Regions from separate parts of the Leclercia sp. LSNIH3 genome, predicted to be linked through region 4. Evidence: predicted binding sites of a transcription regulator. Region 4 holds the regulator's gene; each other region holds the start of a gene.
What was found. The regulator CRP, encoded in region 4, controls carbon source genes, mostly activating them, when cyclic AMP is high. The targets are predictions, from matches to a motif close to ATGTGANNNNNNTCACAT.

Region 1 (3,357 bases), 1.1 Mb from region 4:
TGCAGTTTGGCACGGGCCTCGGCGTCGTCTTTGGCGAGGTTACCGGAGATCAGCATCTCGACGCACAGCGCCATGGTCACGTCGAACAGGCGCGGGTTGCGGTATTCGCCAGTCAGGAACTGGACTGCTTCGCGCACTTCGACCGCGTTACCGGCGCTGGAGGCCAGCACCTGGTTCATGTCAGTGAGCAGCGCGGTGGTGCGCACGCCTGCGCCGTTGGAGACGCCAACGATCGCTTCGGCCAGCGCAGCGGAGAGTTCATAGGTCGGCATAAAGGCGCCGCTGCCCACTTTCACGTCCATCACCAATGCATCCAGCCCTTCAGCCAGTTTTTTGGCGAGGATAGAGGCGGTGATCAGCGGGATGGAGTCAACGGTCGCGGTAATGTCACGCGTGGCGTAAAAACGCTTATCCGCCGGGGCAAGAGAGCTGGTCTGGCCGATAATCGCCACACCAACGTCTTTAATAATGTCACGGAAGCGACTGTCATCCGGGAAGATATCGAAGCCCGGGATGGCTTCCAGTTTATCGAGCGTGCCGCCAGTATGGCCGAGGCCGCGCCCGGAGATCATTGGGATATAGCCGCCGCAGGCAGCGACCATTGGCCCCAGCATCAGCGAGGTCACATCACCCACGCCGCCGGTGGAGTGTTTATCCACGATCGGGCCATTAAGGTTAAGGCTCTTCCAGTCCAGAACGGTTCCTGAATCCCGCATCGCCATGGTCAGCGACACGCGCTCCGGCATCGCCATATCGTGGAAGAAAATGGTCATCGCCAGGGCGGCAATCTGCCCTTCAGAGATGGTATTGTCGCGAATGCCGTTGATAAAGAAACGGATCTCTTCGTCGCTTAAAGCATGACCATCACGTTTTTTACGAATAATTTCTTGTGCGAGAAACACGGTAACCTCCCGAAAGTAGGCCGGGTAAGCGTAGCGCCACCCGGCAAATCAAATCTTAATAGCTGCTTGCGCTCTTACCGTCGCCATGACCCAGCGCTTTCAGCAGGCTGGCCAGCAGGCTGGAGGCACCGAAGCGGTAGTGACGGGCGTCGGCCCAGTCGGCACCGAACAGCTCGTCGGCAATCGCCAGGAACTGCTGCGCGTCTTCCGCGGTACGCACGCCGCCTGCCGGTTTAAAGCCCACGCTTTTTTCCACGCCCATGTCGCGGATCACTTCCATCATGATGCGTGCGCTTTCCGGGGTGGCATTCACAGGGACTTTACCGGTAGAGGTTTTGATGAAATCGGCACCTGCTTTGATGGAGATTTCAGACGCTTTACGAATCAGCGCTTCTTCTTTCAGTTCGCCGGTTTCGATGATCACTTTCAGCAGCACGTTTGCCGCAGCGCAAGCTTCTTTACAGGCTTTAACCAGATCGAAACCAACCTGCTCGTTACCGGCGATCAGCGCACGGTACGGGAAGACCACGTCAACTTCGTCAGCACCGTAAGCGATAGCGGCGCGGGTCTCAGCCAGCGCGATCTCGATATCGTCGTTACCGTGCGGGAAGTTGGTGACGGTGGCGATGCGCACATCCGGCGTACCCTGCTCTTTCAGGGTCTTGCGGGCGATCGGAATGAAACGCGGGTAGATACAGACAGCAGCGGTATTGCCCACGGCCGTTTTTGCCTGATGACACAGAGCGATTACTTTCTCGTTGGTGTCGTCGTCATTCAGGGTGGTCAGATCCATCAGTTTCAGGGCGCGCAGGCTGCTTGCGGTTAAATCGGTCATAACATTCTCCCGGCGTATAGCCGTAAAATTTTACCTTGCGGGTCTGTGAGTATTCTAACATCCACCCGCATTCTCACTTCGACATTCATCACAGTTAATGAAATAGGCGTACAAATTTGCATAACAGTAATGAGATCAACTTCAAATAATTTAGCTACAACTGCTGATTAAAGCGTCAGGTACACGCCCGGGATCAAAGGCAGTGGTCGGGACTCTTTTTACAATCCTTCCCCATCATGCAGAAGAAAAAGGAAGCGAACATGACCCCCGATGCCCTGCAACAACGTTGCCAGCAAATTGTGACAAGCCCGGTGTTAAGCCCCGAACAAAAACGCCATTTTCTGGCGCTGGAGGCAGAAAACAACCTGCCCTACCCGACGTTAGCCCCCGAAGCGCGTCAGGCGCTGGAGGCGGGGTTTATCTGCGATATGTTTGAGGGCCATGCGCCGTACAAGCCACGCTATGTGTTACCCGACTATGCGATGTTCCTGAAACAGGGCTCGGAATGGCTGGAGCTGGAAGGCGCAAAGGATCTGGACGATGCCCTGTCGCTGTTAACCATCCTTTACCACCATGTTCCGTCCGTTACCGGCATGCCGGTGTACCTCGGCCATCTCGATACGCTGCTGCAGCCGTATGTTAGAATTCTAACACAACAAGAAATCGATTTTCGAATAAAACGTTTCTGGCGCTATCTCGACCGTACCCTGCCGGATGCCTTTACCCACGTCAATATCGGCCCGGCAGACGGCCCCGTGACACGCGCCATTTTACGCGCAGATGCAGAGCTTAAGCAGGTTTCACCCAATCTAACCTTTATTTATGATCCTGAGATCACCCCGGATGATCTGCTGTTGGAGGTAGCCAGCAACATCTGCGAATGCAGCAAACCGCACATCGCCAACGGGCCGGTAAATGATAAAATTTTCACAAAAAAAGGCTTTGGCGTCGTCAGCTGTTACAACTCCCTGCCGCTGGCGGGCGGCGGCAGTACCCTGGTACGTCTCAACCTGAAAGCCATCGCGGAAAAAAGCGAAACGCCTGAGGCGTTCTTTACCCGCACGCTGCCTTACTATTGCCAGCAGCAGATCGCCATCATCAATGCGCGCTGCGACTTCCTGTATCAACAATCCGGCTTCTTTGAGAATAGCTTCCTGGTAAAAGAAGGGCTGATCGATCCCGACCGTTTTGTGCCGATGTTCGGCATGTATGGCCTGGCCGAAGCGGTGAATGTGCTGTGCGAGAAAGCCGGGATTACGGGGCGCTACGGTAAAGATCAGCAGGCCAACGCCCTGGGGTATCGCATCAGCGAACAGTTAGCGACCTTTGTGGAAAATACCCCGGTCAGGTACGGCTGGAAGCAACGCGCCCTGCTGCATGCCCAGTCGGGGATCAGCTCTGACGTTGGCACCACGCCGGGCGCGCGTCTGCCTTATGGTGAAGAGCCCGATCCGATCAGCCATCTGCTGGCGGTTGCGCCGCATCATCAGCACTATCACGCCGGGATCAGCGATATCCTGACTCTGGACGAAACCATCAAACGCAATCCGCAGGCGGTGGTGGAACTTTGTCTGGGTGCCTTCCGCGCCGGGATGCGCGAGTTCAGCGCCAATATTTCGG
Region 2 (3,357 bases), 2.4 Mb from region 4:
AGTTCGATTTCACAGGTTTTACCCAGCTTGAAGCGGGCGTAAAGGGTGAAGTCGTGCGGCCACAGCTTACGCGTCTCGTCATCGCTTTGCAGTTCAAAGGTCAGCACCACGCCGGACTCATCTTCGTTGTGGGCTTGCAGCGTCCATGGCAGGTTACGGGCAAAACCGTGTGACGGCAGACCCTGTTCCTTAGACGGGCCAAACCACGGCCAGCAGATTGGCACACCGCCACGGATCGCTGCCCCTTTTTTAAAGGAGGTGATGTCGCTCAGCCACAGCGCTTCTGCTTCGCCTTCTGGCTTCCAGGAGAGCAGGTGTGCGCCATGCAGGGCAACAGAAGCCTGCACCTGCGGGTGTTCGATCACAATCACTTCGACATCATCAATCTGACGACGGGAGAGCACAGGGGTAAGTTGTTCGACTACCGGAAGTGCAAAAATTGTTTTAATCATTACGCAATCCTCTGTCTTTAATGCCATAAAAAAAGGCGACCGAGGTCGCCTTTTTGGATCAGAATCTCATCTCACTTATTTGGAGATGTGAGCGATCAGGTCCAGAACTTTGTTAGAGTAACCGGTTTCGTTGTCGTACCAGGAAACCAGTTTCACGAAGTTGTCGTTCAGTGCGATACCTGCTTTAGCATCGAACACGGAAGTGCACACTTCGCCGTTGAAATCGGTAGAAACAACGTCGTCTTCGGTGTAACCCAGAACGCCTTTCATTGCGCCTTCAGAAGCCGCTTTGATTGCTTTCTTGATTTCTTCGTAGCTTGCTGCTTTTTCCAGACGAACGGTCAGGTCAACAACAGATACGTTAGGAGTTGGAACGCGGAACGCCATACCAGTCAGTTTACCGTTCAGCTCTGGCAGTACAACGCCTACAGCTTTAGCAGCACCGGTAGAGGATGGGATGATGTTCTGAGCTGCGCCGCGGCCGCCGCGCCAGTCTTTGTGAGACGGGCCATCAACGGTTTTCTGAGTTGCGGTGGTAGCGTGAACGGTAGTCATCAGGCCTTCAACGATACCGAAGTTGTCGTTGATAACTTTAGCCAGTGGCGCCAGGCAGTTGGTGGTGCAGGATGCGTTGGAAACGATGTCCTGGCCAGCATACTTCTCGAAGTTAGCGCCTTTAACGAACATTGGGGTGTTGTCTTTGGATGGACCAGTCAGAACAACTTTTTTCGCGCCAGCGGTGATGTGCTTACGCGCAGTTTCGTCAGTCAGGAAGATACCGGTTGCTTCAGCAACTACGTCAACACCGATTTCGTTCCACTTCAGGTTAGCTGGATCTTTTTCAGCAGTAACACGGATGGTTTTGCCGTTGACAACCAGGTGGCCGTCTTTCACTTCAACGGTGCCGTTGAAACGACCGTGAGTTGAGTCGTACTTCAGCATGTACGCCATGTATTCAGCGTCTAACAGATCGTTGATACCAACGATTTCGATGTCAGAACGTTCCTGAGCAGCACGGAAAACAATACGGCCGATACGGCCAAAACCGTTGATACCTACTTTGATAGTCATATATTCCACCAGCTATTTGTTAGTGAATAAAAGGTTGCGTGTAAAATTACAAAAACCTTACGCAGCGTCAAGCGGAATCGTGTCAATCATTGCGACAAATCAATCCTTCGCATTACCTTTGCTCGATTGACTCACCTCACATTCCCTCGGAGCTAGCACCCATATGGGGCCTGCGCACGGAATTTTAAAGGGCTGGCCGCATAAAAATGTGGTCTAGATCACATTTGGCCGAGTGCCTTTTGGCAACGAGTAAGTTTAGATCAAAAGTTCATACTTCAGTGTTAATGTTTTGTTAGAATCGAGGGTAAAAGTTGTCTGTTTCAACTGCGAGATGTAAGCCTATGTCGAATCAACAAAACCCCGATGACCTGAAAAAAAACCTTACCGAAATGCAGTTCTACGTAACGCAAAATCACGGTACGGAACCGCCATTTACCGGGCGTCTGCTGCATAATAAACGGGATGGCGTATACCACTGTCTGGTGTGTGACGCTGCGCTGTTTAACTCCCAAAGCAAATACGATTCCGGTTGCGGCTGGCCGAGCTTTTATGAACCGGTCAGCGAGGAGGCGATTCGCTACCTGACCGATAACAGCCACGGCATGCAGCGCATTGAGATCCGCTGTGGAAATTGTGACGCACATCTCGGTCACGTCTTCCCGGACGGTCCTCAGCCGACAGGCGAACGTTTTTGCGTCAACTCTGCCTCTTTAAGCTTCACTGATGACCAGAATGGCGACCAGATGAAAGGTTGAAAAATCGATTCAGCAAATTATTCCTTTGGAGTCGGATTTAACATGAATATTAAAGAGATGATCAAGGGCATGACGCCGGACGTATACCAGCGTCTGGTCACGGCGGTCGAGCTGGGAAAATGGGCTGATGGCGTGGCGCTGACGCCGGAGCAAAAAGAGAACTGTCTGCAACTGGTGATGCTGTGGCAGGCGCGCAACAATACAGACGCGCAACACATGACCATTGATACCCAGGGCCAAATGGTGATGAAGAGTAAGCAGCAGCTTAAAGAAGATTTCGGCATTGCGCCGAAGCCGATCGTCACGCAGAAAGTGCATTAATGCTCTGCCGGATAGCGGTTTTGAGGTAAAAAAAAACGGTAACCCGGGTTACCGTTTTTTTATCTTCGAGCCCTTTCCCTGTGGGAGAGGGTGAGGTATCAGGCCGTAAAAAATCCCAAGGATTATCGGCCGGGTAGCATAGTGCTGCCCGGCCAAACCGGCATCAGGCCTGCGTCTCCTGCCAGTCTGCCAGCGTATACAGCGTGGCGCCTTCCGCCGCCATATCCATAAACGCCTGCGCGCTGTCCTGGCGCTGGATGTTGACCCCGCGACAGCCGTCGGTGATCACGTTCACCCGGTAACCCAGCTGTAGCGCATCCAGCACGGTGAATTTAACGCAGTAGTCGGTTGCCAGGCCCATCACAATCAGTTCCACGATTTCGTGATGGCGCAGCCACTGATCCAGCCCGGTTTTCTGCCGATGACCGTTATCAAAGAAGGCGCTGTAACTGTCGATGTTCGGGTTTTCCCCTTTCTGGAAGACGGCGTCAGTGGCTTTGCTGTTCAGCAGAGGATGCAGCTCTGCGCCCTCCGTGTGCTGCACACAGTGATCGGGCCAGAACGTTTGTGGCAGGCCATCCAGCTCGCCCTGGGTGAAAGGCTCGACCTTGTGCTGGCTGGCAAAGCTGCCGTGATCTGCCGGATGCCAGTCCTGGCTGGCCACCACCGCTTCGCCGCGGGCTTTACACCACTCAATTAAAGCGTTGGCGATATCCACCGTACTGTCGCCTTCAGCCACCGCCAGCGCGCCACCGGCA
Region 3 (3,357 bases), 730 kb from region 4:
CGCGGATATAGCCCTGGCTTGCCAGGTTTTCCAGCGTTTTGGTGTGCTCGCCTTTACGCTCTTTAATGATTGGTGCCAGCAGCATCAGGCGTTTGCCTTCCGGCTGCGCCAGCACGTTATCCACCATCTGGCTGACGGTCTGGGCCGCCAGCGGAACATCGTGATCCGGGCAGCGCGGCTCGCCCACGCGGGCATACAGCAGACGCAGGTAGTCATGGATTTCGGTGATGGTCCCGACGGTGGAACGCGGGTTATGGGAGGTCGACTTCTGCTCAATAGAGATGGCCGGCGATAACCCTTCGATATGGTCGACGTCCGGTTTTTCCATCAGCGACAGGAACTGGCGCGCATAAGCAGAGAGCGATTCGACGTAACGACGCTGCCCTTCGGCATACAGGGTGTCGAAAGCCAGTGAAGATTTGCCTGAGCCTGAAAGCCCGGTCACGACGATCAGTTTGTCGCGAGGGATGACGAGGTTGATATTCTTGAGATTGTGGGTGCGGGCGCCCCGAACTTCTATCTTATCCATTCACCTTTCCCGGTAGGTAGATACACGGAATGCCTGGTTTGTTTGAAGGACAACCGGCAGAAACGATTAATTATGACACAAATTGACCTGGCTGGATATACAGTATTGGAATGCAAATTCTGGTGACTTGTGCAACAATGTATCCTTCGTGAGAACTCTGGAAGATGCTTCGAAACTATCGAAAGACCACGTGGAAATGGTACACTCGCGCGCTACACTCTTTTCAGACAAGTTTTCAGGAGACACGATCATGGCCAGCAGAGGCGTAAACAAGGTGATTCTCGTCGGTAATCTGGGCCAGGACCCGGAAGTACGCTATATGCCGAGTGGTGGTGCAGTGGCCAACATTACGCTGGCTACTTCCGAATCCTGGCGTGATAAAGCGACCGGCGAGATGAAAGAGCAGACCGAATGGCACCGCGTTGTGCTGTTTGGCAAACTGGCCGAAGTGGCCGGTGAATATCTGCGTAAAGGCTCCCAGGTCTATATCGAAGGCCAGCTGCGTACCCGTAAATGGACCGATCAGTCCGGCGCAGAAAAATACACCACTGAAGTGGTGGTAAACGTCGGCGGCACCATGCAGATGCTGGGTGGCCGTCAGGGCGGTGGCGCACCAGCAGGTGGCGGCCAGCAGCAGCAGGGCGGTTGGGGTCAGCCTCAGCAGCCTCAGGGCGGCAACCAGTTCAGCGGCGGCGCGCAGTCTCGCCCGCAGCAGCAGCCGTCTGCACCAGCGCAGTCTAACGAACCGCCAATGGATTTCGACGACGATATCCCGTTCTGATAATCAGAACCTGCGTTTCGCAACAACAAAAAACCCAGACCGCGGTCTGGGTTTTTTATTTACAGTTTTTCTTTTCAGAATGTCTCGCCCACAGGCATCAGGTGTACATCATTGGCCAGTCTGGTGGCGTATGGCTCATCGCCTCGACCATTACCGCTTTAACGTTATTCCAGATCGCCGCCACATCCAGCAGGGTGATACCCAGCAGGCCGGTGGCAAACCAGCATGCCGCCGCCAGACCCAGACAGGTGCTGATCACCGCCAGAACGGCGTAATCCGATTTACGAAACTGAATGTTCAGCGTGCTGGCCAGAAACATCAGCACCGCGCTCAACAACTCCCAGCGTGCAAACACAACGCCAGTGGTAATAGCTGCCATAAAAACGATCCTCAAAGATAACCGCCGCCGGGTAAAGCGCGACGTTGCCCACACACTGTGGCAAACTGGCTATCGGCAGGCTCAGACTGACAACAATGAAACAATGTTTCTTGTTACATAAGATGTGTGAACTATATCACATTTGTTCTTTTATTCGCCACTGGGCAAATGCATAAAAATAGCGATTTTTAAACCATGCTGTCAGCATGGTTATAATTGCTTGAAATATATATTTAGTCTGCCATGCGCTGTATTTATGATAACTTTGCTGATAATTCATCAGGATAAGAAAACATGTACAGAGCGAAGGCCGATGTACAATATTTACAGCCTCAGAGGTATGGATTATGCTTCTTCCGGTTGCTTAATATGTTCGTAATAAATAAATCAGGCTTGAGCTTTTTTTCTGTTTATTCTTTTTTCTTTTAATTTTACACACGCGTCTCTGGAAGATTCTCGGATTCATGTATCTGACTGAATGTCATTTCATTCCTGATTAATTCGTTGCGGTATTTCTGTCTCGTTAATGAGCTGCGAATAAACAATGAAGCAAGTAAATCGAGAAAATATTAATGACAGTACCCGGGCCTTGCATGCATTAGCTAAATTAATGCCAAAACTATCCTCCCATGCCACCTTAACGTCTCTGCTGGAGACGATAAATTATACCTTTGGCGCCCAGCTCAGCTGGGTAATGATGCAGGATGAGACGGGCCAGCCGCAGCTGGTCAGTGCCGGTGAGTTAACCTGCCATCCGCTGGAAATTAATGCTTTTCTTGCCAGCCTGTTATTGCAACGTCATCAGCGTTCATGGCAGACAATCGGCTGGAAAGAGAATACCGGCACGCTGATATTCCCTCCCGGCCATCCGGGACACCATCAATTACAGTGCGGGGTGCTGTGTAAAATGGCCCCGCATCAGCACGGCTACTTCTTCCTTGGGTTTACGCAGCCGCAAAGCCCCCTCACTGTGCTGAAAGAGGTGGTGATTATCCTCGTGGAAAAGCTGAAGGATGTTGTCACCGGGCTTGTCGCCCGAGAGCGCACGGCAAAAGAGATGCAGCGGATGATAGCCCAGTACAAAACACTGTTTGAACGGGCGCCGGTGCTGATGAACTCGTTCGACAGAAATAGCCGCTGCGTGTTGTGGAATGCCGAATGCGAAAAGGTGTTTGGCTGGACGATGGCGGAGATCAACGCCCATCCCGATCCGCTGGCGCAGTTTTATCCTGACCCGGAGATGCGTCGCCGGGTGCATGAGTCGGTCAACACCACCCCGCTGAACGACATGTACGAATGGCACCCGGTGCGCCGGGACGGGATGCAGCTGACGATCCTGTGGTCGAACATTTCCCTGCCGGACGGCTCAATCCTCAATATCGGGCTTGATATTACCGCCCGTAAAAACGCGGAGCGGCTTCTGGAAATGAAGGCCATGACCGACGATCTGACGGGCTGCTTAAATCGTTTTGCCATCCTGCAGCAAATTGCCGTTGCCCTTGAAGCCAGCCAGCGACAGGAGGCCGACAGCTACTTCTCAGTCCTGATGTTTGACCTGGATTTCTTCAAACAGATTAATGACCAGTGGGGCCACCTGGTGGGGGATGCCGCGCTGGTGCACTTCTGCGACTGCCTGCGGGCGCTGATCCCCCCAGATGCAGCGCTGGG
Region 4 (3,357 bases):
GCATGGCGGGGTAGTCACGCCGGATCACGACGTGGCGCGCCATGTTGATCTGCTGGTGGGGGTCGTGCCTATTGTCAACCTGGAGTGGATCCAGAAGCTGACGCGGGATACCAGCGAACGCGGCCATTCCCGCGAGGCGGTGATGGACTCCGTGGTGCGCTCCATGGAGGATTACATTAACTTCCTGACGCCACAGTTTTCCCGCACCCACATTAACTTCCAGCGCGTCCCGACCGTGGACACCTCGAACCCCTTTGCCGCTAAAGGCATCCCTTCGCTGGACGAGAGCTTCGTGGTGATCCATTTCCGCAATCTGGACAATATCGATTACCCCTGGCTACTGGCGATGCTACAGGGCTCGTTTATCTCGCACATCAATACGCTGGTGGTCCCGGGCGGGAAGATGGGGCTGGCGATGGAGTTAATCATGATGCCGCTGGTGCAGCGGTTGATGGAAGGGAAGAAGATCGACTGAGGCTGTGTCGCCCGGTGGCGCTACGCTAACGGGCCTACAGAAACCTACTGGCCGGGCAAACGACGTGCCGCCCGGCGTTTTATCCGGGGCTTACGCCTCGATCACTTCATACGAGTGGGTAATGTTGACCGCTTTCTCCAGCATCAGCGCTACGGAACAGTACTTCTCCGCAGAGAGATCCACCGCGCGGGATATCGCAGCGTCTTTCAGTTGTTTGCCGGTGACCACGAAATGAAGATTGATATGGGTGAACAGGCGCGGCGCCTCTTCACGACGCTCTGAGGTCAGCTTAACTTCACAGTCGGTCACATCGTGACGTCCTTTTTGCAGGATCGACACCACGTCGATCGCGCTGCATCCGCCTGCCGCCATCAGGACAACTTCCATCGGGCTTGGCGCTTTGTCGCCGGAGTTGCCATCCATTAAAATCTGGTGCCCGGAAGCCGACTCACCAAGGAACGTTAACCCTTCGACCCATTTCACACGTGCTTGCATTTTAATTAACTCCAGGATTGCATTTTTCCTGACAGATTACGCGTCAGTAACAATTCTGACAACGGAAGTCGACCTGCATCAAGCTGAAGCGAGACACCAGGAGACAGGCGGCGAAAGCTATGCTAAAACAGTCGAGATGCTACAGTAATACATTGACGTTGCACATGTATGCAGAGGACATCACACATTACAGGCTGCTAATTATTGTGCAGGCCAGACCCCAGGCAAGGGGAAGAATTCGATTGCAACCCCAGAGTACAGGTACATAGCCAGACTCTGGAGCCAGCTTATAACAGAGGATAACAGCGCATGGTGCTTGGCAAACCGCAAACAGACCCGACTCTCGAATGGTTCTTGTCTCATTGCCATATTCATAAGTACCCATCGAAGAGCACGCTGATTCACCAGGGTGAAAAAGCGGAAACGTTGTATTACATCGTCAAAGGCTCGGTGGCAGTGCTGATCAAAGATGAAGAAGGCAAAGAGATGATCCTCTCTTACCTGAATCAGGGAGATTTCATCGGCGAACTGGGCCTGTTTGAAGAAGGACAGGAGCGTAGCGCCTGGGTCCGTGCAAAAACCGCGTGTGAAGTGGCTGAGATCTCCTATAAAAAGTTCCGCCAGCTCATTCAGGTTAACCCGGATATCCTGATGCGCCTCTCTTCGCAGATGGCTCGCCGTCTGCAGGTCACGTCCGAGAAAGTGGGTAACCTCGCCTTCCTCGACGTAACAGGCCGCATTGCTCAGACCCTGCTGAACCTGGCGAAACAGCCAGACGCCATGACCCACCCGGACGGTATGCAAATTAAAATTACCCGTCAGGAGATTGGTCAGATCGTCGGATGTTCTCGTGAGACAGTAGGCCGTATTCTGAAAATGCTGGAAGATCAAAACCTGATTTCTGCCCACGGTAAAACCATCGTGGTTTACGGAACACGTTAATTCCGCTAAAACGGCGTGACATCGCATGATGACACGCCGTTTTTGTCTCTATCACCCATGTGGCGCAGGCTCATTTATCACCCGGAAGTTAACTACGCACTGCGGCAAACGCTGGTGTTGTGTCTTCCTGTGGCTGTAGGTTTGATCCTCGGCGATCTGCAACACGGCCTGCTCTTCTCCCTCGTTCCTGCCTGCTGCAACATTGCTGGCCTGGACACACCGCATAAACGCTTTTTTAAACGCCTGACTATTGGCGGCTGCCTGTTTGCCGGCTGTAGCCTGGCCGTACAGCTGTTGCTGGCGCGCGATATTCCGCTGCCCCTCATTCTGACCGTGCTGGCGATGACGTTAGGGGTCACGGCAGAGATCAGTGCCCTGCATGCCCGACTGCTGCCCGCCTCGCTGATTGCGGCCATCTTTACCCTGAGCCTGGCGGGGAACATGCCGGTCTGGGAGCCGCTACTGCTCTATACGCTGGGCACCCTCTGGTACGGGCTGTTTAACTGGTTCTGGTTCTGGATGTGGCGCGAACAACCGCTGCGGGAATCCTTGAGCGTGCTCTATCAGCAGCTGGCCGATTATTGCGAAGCAAAATACACCCTGCTGACGCAGCATACCGACCCTGAAAAATCGTTGCCGCCGCTGCTGGCTCGCCAGCAGAAGGTGGTCGATCTGATCAGCCTCTGTTATCAGCAGCTGCATATGCTGGCGGCCAACAGAAATCACGAATACAAACGCCTGCTGCGCACCTTCCAGGTGGGGCTGGATCTGCAGGAGCATATCTCGGTCAGCCTGCATCACCCGAAGGAGGTGCAGAAGCTGGTGGAGCGCAGCCACGCCGAAGCGGTGATACGCTGGAACGCGCAGACCGTTGCGGCACGCCTGCGGGTGTTGGCTGACGATATTCTCTATCATCGTTATCCCACCCGGTTTACCATGGACAAGCAGCTTGGCGCGCTGGAGAAAATCGCCCGTCAGCACCCGGATAACCCGGTGGGCCAGTTCTGCGCCTGGCACTTCAGCCGTATTGCCCGCGTTCTGCGCACGCAACGCCCGCTCTATCCGCGCGATCTGATGGCCGACAAACAGAAACGCCTGCCATTGTTCCCCGCCCTCAAAAGCTATCTGTCGCTGAAGTCTGCCGCCCTGCGTAATGCGGCGCGCATCAGCGTGATGCTGAGTATCGCCAGCCTGATGGGCATGGCGCTGCACCTGCCGAAACCTTACTGGATCCTAATGACCGTGCTGCTGGTGACGCAAAACGGCTACAGCGCGACGCGGGTACGTATTCTTCACCGGGCGGCCGGCACCATGGTGGGGCTGATCATCGCGGGCGTGACCCTGCACTTACACGTCCCGGAAGGTTATACCCTTGCCGGAATGCTGATAGTGACCCTGGTGAGCTACCTGATCATTCGCAAGAGCTACGGCTGGGCGACGGTGGG

Region 1: the regulator CRP is predicted to act here: its motif matches at 1,867-1,884, upstream of deoC (deoxyribose-phosphate aldolase).
Region 2: the regulator CRP is predicted to act here: its motif matches at 1,730-1,747, upstream of msrB (peptide-methionine (R)-S-oxide reductase MsrB).
Region 3: the regulator CRP is predicted to act here: its motif matches at 1,814-1,831, upstream of C3F35_RS10290 (YjcB family protein).

The regions. Positions count from the first base shown of each region.
Region 1 covers NZ_CP026387.1:1,762,995-1,766,351, forward strand. Annotated here, with positions in the region: gene deoA (thymidine phosphorylase) at 1-902, opposite strand, end outside; gene deoC (deoxyribose-phosphate aldolase) at 958-1,737, opposite strand; gene C3F35_RS08525 (YjjI family glycine radical enzyme) at 1,998-3,357, shown strand, end outside.
Region 2 covers NZ_CP026387.1:462,929-466,285, reverse strand. Annotated here, with positions in the region: gene C3F35_RS02320 (D-hexose-6-phosphate mutarotase) at 1-452, opposite strand, end outside; gene gapA (glyceraldehyde-3-phosphate dehydrogenase) at 528-1,523, opposite strand; gene msrB (peptide-methionine (R)-S-oxide reductase MsrB) at 1,865-2,278, shown strand; gene C3F35_RS02305 (YeaC family protein) at 2,321-2,599, shown strand; gene pncA (bifunctional nicotinamidase/pyrazinamidase) at 2,763-3,357, opposite strand, start outside.
Region 3 covers NZ_CP026387.1:2,121,145-2,124,501, reverse strand. Annotated here, with positions in the region: gene uvrA (excinuclease ABC subunit UvrA) at 1-529, opposite strand, end outside; gene ssb1 (single-stranded DNA-binding protein SSB1) at 780-1,310, shown strand; gene C3F35_RS10290 (YjcB family protein) at 1,408-1,689, opposite strand; gene C3F35_RS10285 (GGDEF domain-containing protein) at 2,300-3,357, shown strand, end outside.
Region 4 covers NZ_CP026387.1:2,846,909-2,850,265, reverse strand. Annotated here, with positions in the region: gene C3F35_RS13730 (phosphoribulokinase) at 1-475, shown strand, start outside; gene C3F35_RS13725 (OsmC family protein) at 566-970, opposite strand; gene crp (cAMP-activated global transcriptional regulator CRP) at 1,280-1,912, shown strand; gene C3F35_RS13715 (YccS/YhfK family putative transporter) at 1,970-3,357, shown strand, end outside.